Regions from separate parts of the Williamsia sp. DF01-3 genome, predicted to be linked through region 1. Evidence: riboswitches for the same ligand, from Rfam matches in the RefSeq annotation. Region 1 holds a riboswitch; the other holds the start of a gene.
What was found. A riboswitch is a leader RNA that binds a small molecule or an ion and turns the genes downstream of it on or off. The one in region 1 is predicted to bind cyclic di-AMP.
Positions count from the first base shown of each region.

Region 1 (3,018 bases):
CATCCCACGGCCGGTGAGGTTGTCGAGAAGGTCGTGGCACAGATCGCGGCCGGGGCCGACGGCGTGCGCGCGGTCGCCGTGTCGCACCGGGTGGGTCCGCTGGCGATCGGCGACGCCGCGCTGGTGGTCGCGGTGGCGGCCGATCATCGTCAAGCAGCTTTCGCCACCTGCGCCCTGCTGGTGGATGAGGTCAAGGCCCAACTGCCGGTGTGGAAGCACCAGATCTTCGCCGACGGCACCGACGAATGGGTCGGCTCCGCCTGATCCCGACGCCCCACCCGCCCGGAATTGGTGGGTTCGGGCGGGGATGACCTGGGCGAATGCTCGCCCGAACCCACCATCATCGGAATCTGGAAAAGGGCCCCGCACGGACTCATGGTCGCGTGCGAGGCCCTTCGTCTGGGCTCCCCGAGGATCAGGGGAGGGGCAGGATGTCCCGGTACTGGTTGTAGAACGCAATCGTTCCGGCGTCGAGGTCACCGGCCGCATTGGCCTGATCGATCAGCGCATGGACGGTGGGATCGTTGAACACGGACTTCAGGTCGTTCGCGATCTCGTCGGTCTGAGCCGCGAGGTCAGGAGCCTGGGGCGCAGCCGGTGCTGCGGGGATCTCGAGGCTCGGAGCTGCAGCAGGGGCGTTGCGCGGGGTGGCTCCACTCAGGCCGGTGCCGCAGGTCGGCCATGCGCCGGGTCCCTGGCTGGCGAGAACACGCTCGGCGACAGCGATCTGCTGCTCACGGGTTGCCTGGTCGGCGGAGGGGGCGAACTCGCCGCCGCCGTGGCCGGTCCAGGTGCTGGGGCTGAACTGCAGCCCACCCTGGTAGCCGTTGCCGGTGTTGATGGCCCAGTTGTTACCCGACTCGCACGAGGCGACCTGGTCCCACTCGGCGTCGGTGGCTGCACCGGCGTTGCCGCCGCCTGCGAAGGCGAGGGTGGCGCCGCCGCCGATGACGGCAGAGGTGAGGGCGAACTTGGCAATGGTGCGACCGGTGGTGGTCGGCTGACGATGACGTCCGGACATGGTTGTACTTCCTCTCTCCACGCGCCTACGAAGTCAGCTGTCGGGTTCGAGCGAGAGGTTGCTCGGTCCGCTTGCGCGGGCTTCACCCCAAGGGCTCCGATTTCTCGGAACCCGGTGATCTCCAGGAGATGTTGGGTCCCCCGTCCTCGTCCCTGAAATGCGTTTGGAGTTTCTCGGTTCGCGGGACGAGGTTGGGCGCGGCGAGCCGGGAATATTCACTTGCGGTCTGGCCGATCAGGTCGACCGAGTCAGACGGTACGGGTTAATCCGTGGTTACACATAACTTCTTCGACGGCCTTTTCGACGTGTCGGCGGGCCCGTTTTCGACGGTTTCGGCATTCCTGCTGCTCATCGGTATGACTGTCGTCCTGTGTCCGTACCGTAACCCAACCGTTATGTGAGGAACGTCACAGCATCATCCGAAGGAATGAGGAGCCGATGTGGGGCGATCGACCCGCTCTCGTGCGGCGTGAAACCCGCTCAACCGCCCGCGAACGGCGGTAGGACGTCGACGGTGTCTCCGCTCGAGAGCACCCGTGAGCGGTCGCGAACGGCGACGGACTCATGCAGATACGAGCATCTCTCCAACACTTCGGCCAACTGTGGATTGCTTTGACCCAATTGGATTTCCAGATCCGCAAGAGTGGCTTTGTCAGTGAGTTCGACCACACTTTGTTCGACACCCGCTGCTGCTTGGGCGGCGGCAAAAAATCGGACGCAGATACGCATTGTCAGCCCCCGATCGCCGACATCGACCGTGCGGGTTGGAGGAAGCCTGGCTCGTTGACCCCATGGCCCGGGAGCTTGCCCCACGTGGACTGTCGCCACCGCAGCGCGATTTCCTGATCTGTAGTGCCAGTTGATTTCAGCAAACTGCGCAGGTCTGTCTCCGAGGTGGCGAACAGGCAATTGCGAAGCTGTCCGTCCGCGGTGAGCCGGGTCCGGTCGCAATCGCCACAGAACGGGCGGGTCACGGAGGCGATGACCCCGACTCGGGCAGGCCTCCCATCGAGCCCGGTATGACCCTCTACGATCCAGCGTTCCGCCGGGGCCGACCCGCGCGCCACGTCGTCGGGCCGCAGATCGAAGTCCTGCTGCAGGTGGGCCAGGATCTGGTCGGCGGTGATCATCGAGGTGCGTGACCAGTGGTGTTCGGCGTCAAGCGGCATCTGTTCGATGATCCGCAGTTGGTAGCCCTTGTCCAGGCACATCTTCAGAAGGGCGGCGGCGTCGTCGAGGCCGCCGGCGGTGTCGAGCACGGCATTGACCTTCACCGGGGTCAACCCGGCGTCGGCCGCGGCCTCGAGGCCCGCCAGCACGTCGGGAAGGCGGTCGCGACGGGTGATGGCAGCGAACTTGGCGGGGTCGACGGTGTCCAGGGAGACATTCACCCTGTCCAGGCCGGCAGCTGCCAATCGTTTCGCCTGCCGGGCCAGGCCCAGGCCGTTGGTGGTCAGCGCGATCTCGGGTCGGGGGTCGAGGGCGGCAACCGCTTCGATGATCTCAGGGAGGTCTTTGCGCAGCAGTGGCTCGCCTCCGGTGAACCGGACGGCTCGTACTCCGAGTTCGCGCACGCCCACCGAGACCGCCCGCACGATCTCGGCAGCTGTCAGTACGTCGTCGCGGTCGAGCCAGTCGAGGCCTTCGGCGGGCATGCAGTACGTACAGCGCAGATTGCAGCGGTCGGTCACCGAGACGCGGAGGTCGCGAACAGCGCGCCCGAAGGTGTCCACCATGGGACCGCTGGTGGGCATGATGGCGTCTGTCCCGACAGGCGGGCGGACGGATAAGCCGGCTGGCATACCCAGAGCGATGGCGGTCACCTGTACAAGCCTACGGTGGTCGCCCGATCGAGGTCGGATCCCCGGGGAAAACTGACTACAGACGTTCTCTGATGGGCTCCGACGTCGTGATCGCTACGGTCGTCGTTCCAGGGCACGGAAGGCGCTGGCGTGGAAGACGAGCGGCTCCTGCGACGGGTCGGCGCGTAACGCCTC
Region 1 is NZ_JALKFS010000005.1:1,711,867-1,714,884, forward strand. Features, by position in the region: gene MVA47_RS10255 (molybdenum cofactor biosynthesis protein MoaE) at 1-264, shown strand, start outside; gene MVA47_RS10260 (transglycosylase family protein) at 416-1,021, opposite strand; cyclic di-AMP (ydaO/yuaA leader) riboswitch at 1,028-1,200, opposite strand; gene MVA47_RS10265 (MoaD/ThiS family protein) at 1,502-1,750, opposite strand; gene moaA (GTP 3',8-cyclase MoaA) at 1,753-2,844, opposite strand; gene MVA47_RS10275 (flavin reductase family protein) at 2,938-3,018, opposite strand, start outside.

Region 2 (3,018 bases), 2.0 Mb from region 1:
TACAAAACCTCATCAGAGGGGCCGCGGAACATATAGACACCGGGTTCTGACGGCAGGTGGTCTGCCAGGCCCCTCTTGTTCCGCGTGGCACGGGAGACCCCGGGCAGGAAGTTGCGGAGGTCGCCGAAGGTGTGGATGCCGAGATTGCCGACCCGTTCGAAGAGCCGGTGCATCACCTCGACTGTTGCACGGGCGTCGTCGAGTGCCCGGTGGGTCGGGCGGGTCTGGACGGCGAAGAGGTCGGCGAGAGCCGAGAGCTTGACAGTCGGTGCCTCGTCTCTGGTCAGGACTCGACGGGCCAGCTTCACGGTGCACAGCACCCGGCGGAACGGCCACGGGTGGCCGAGCTCGGTGGCAGCGGCGCGCAGGAAGCCGGTGTCGAACCGCGCGTTGTGCGCCACGATCACCGCGTCGCGGGCGAACTCGAGGAAGGCCGGGAGTACCTGGTCGATCGTGGGGGCCTGGTAGACCATCGCTTCGGTGATGCCGGTGAGGCGAACGATGTGTGGTGGGATTCCGCGCTGTGGATCCACGAGCGTCGCGAAGTCACCGAGCACCTCGCCGCCCCGGACCTTCACGGCGCCGATCTCGGTGATCCGGTCGCCCATCGGGCTGCCCCCGGTGGTCTCGAGGTCCACCACCACGAATGTGGTCTCCCGCAGGGGGACGTCGTCGGGGTGGTCCAGTACGGGATCGTCGAAACACAGCTGAGTCCCAGCAGCCTCACCAACAACACTCACACTGCGAACATTAGTTCGATCCACCGACATCGCCGCGGGGGCGCAGTGCGAGATGGCTTGTCAGACCGTGGAGTTAGCGTTCGGCCATCGGGGTCGAACCAAGGGCTCCGGACCTCAGGGAGAACCCTGAGGACCCTGAGAAAAGGCCCCCTAAACCGAATGAGACGGAGATCACAATGCTCATAGACTGCAACACCTGCCCGGGCCGTCGGGTCGCCTGCGACGACTGCATGATGACCGTTTTCCTGGGTCCCGTAGGTGTCCCTAACAGCGCAAACGACGAAGTTCGCTGTGATGAATTCGTTATTGACCACCAGGCGCGCATCGATGACGCGATTGCGGTGTTCCACGCTGCGGGCATGATCGGCAAGTCTGACCGTCACGGTCAGGACGCGGCAGTCAACGCAGGTGGCAGGGTTTTTGTTCCCCGATCCGGCGGTCATCTGCGAGCTGGATGACCCGACACGCCGGTTGGCCTCCTGTCGGTCCCCTAGTGGACACGGACCATCACGGTTTCGTAACCTTTCTGAGACCTTGCGAAAGCGTCCACTCCAACCGGAGCGGATCGTAGGGTCGCCGCTCAATCACCGTCCTGGTGAACCGGGGAACCACTGATGCGAATGCGAGTTCACATCCGGGGTGAATCCCATTGAACCCTGAGGTCGTCAGACTTCTGGGTTCGCCGGGTAGGGCCATCTTCCGGCCCGAATCCGACAGCTAACCCGGTAGGCGGATAGGGAAGAAACAGGAGACATCGCTTCGTGGCGAAACATCGTTTGCAACAGCCGAACCGGGGCATCAAGAGCGCCCGGGGCGCACTGATCGCCGGATCGATCACCCTCGGCACCATGGGAATGGCCGCCGCGCCGGCCATGGCTGCTCCGATCACCGTTCCCGGTGTAGGAACCTTCGAGATCCCGGGCCTGGCCGAAAACCAGATCCCCAATGAGTTCAAGTCCCCCAACATCCTGCCGCAGGCAGCGCAGCCGGTCCGGCCCGCAGGCCAGATCGCCGCTGATGCCGCAGTGAGCAAGATCGGTTCGCCGTATGTCTACGGCGCCGCCGGCCCCAGCGCATTCGACTGCTCAGGTCTCGTCTACTGGTCGCACCAGCAGGCCGGTCAGACCATTCCTCGGGACAGTTACGGCCAGCTCGGCGGTGGCACCCACGTCGACGCCGCGAACATCCAGCCCGGCGACGTCGTGATCTACAACGGTGGCGGCCACGCAGGCATCTACGTCGGTGGCGGCCAGGTCGTCCACTCCTCGACCGAGGGCGTGCCCGTCGGCCGGATGGGTCTCAACGACCAGTCGATCGTCGACATCCGTCGCTACTGATCTACACAACTGAACACGACCATTGGGCGGGGCCGCACTCGAGCGGCACCCGCCCAATGGCTTCCGAACACCCGGTTGCAGACAGTCTGGCCGTCCGCGCTCGGTGGGGCGAAGGCCTGTGTAGCCTGGCCGGGTTGGTCAGTGCAGCGGGATCGGTCGAAACAAGACGTACCGAGTGGGCAGCTGATCTGTTCGGTACACACAGAGGTAAAGGGCTCGGGTTGGCCCGCGTGAAGTGTTGAGGAGTTTCATCGTCGTGGTGCGGAAGCGTTATGCCGCCGTCATGCACACCGTGATCGCGGCTGTGGTGCTGGCGTTGGCGGTTGCACTGGGCGCAGGTGCGCCGCCGGTGCCGAACCGGGACCGCAGAGCCCGGATGACATGCTCACCGAATACACGCAGCTGGGCCGCGAGGCCGAGCAGGCCACCGAGGCCATTCACAACACCACGATCGAACTGAACAACCAGCGTGGCGCTGTCGCGGCGGCGAACGAGGCCGCCCTGGCAGCCGAGCGCACCCTTGCCGAGCAGGAGAAGCAGGCCGAAAGCCTGCAGGGCGCAGTTGATGCACTGGTCAACGCCAGTTACCGGGGCGCGCGGGTCAATCGTCTCTACGCCGTCCTCGTCAGTGACTCGCCGCAATCCCTGCTCGACCAGATGTCCGGACTCGAGATGATCTCGCGTCAGACCGTTGCCGACGTGAAGACGTTCAAGGTCGCCAACGACAAAGCGCTGGAAGCGCAAAAGGTGGCGCAGGACGCGAAGACGAAGGCCGAGCAGGCAGTGGCGGCCGCCGAGAAGACCAGCGCAGACCTGCAGGCCAAGCAGAGTGAACGAATCTTCAAGGCCACCGAGATCAGGGCGATGTACGAGTCGTTGACCGGCAAGCAACTCGCTGCACTGGCCGGGCCCAAGATCGAATTCGACGCCTCCATGTTGCC
Region 2 is NZ_JALKFS010000005.1:3,682,965-3,685,982, reverse strand. Features, by position in the region: gene MVA47_RS19425 (DEDD exonuclease domain-containing protein) at 1-770, opposite strand, end outside; gene MVA47_RS19420 (hypothetical protein) at 974-1,198, shown strand; cyclic di-AMP (ydaO/yuaA leader) riboswitch at 1,308-1,487, shown strand; gene MVA47_RS19415 (C40 family peptidase) at 1,502-2,077, shown strand; gene MVA47_RS19410 (NlpC/P60 family protein) at 2,459-3,018, shown strand, end outside.
Region 2: linked by a shared signal. The riboswitch ahead of MVA47_RS19415 (C40 family peptidase) and the one ahead of MVA47_RS10260 (transglycosylase family protein) in region 1 are both predicted to bind cyclic di-AMP.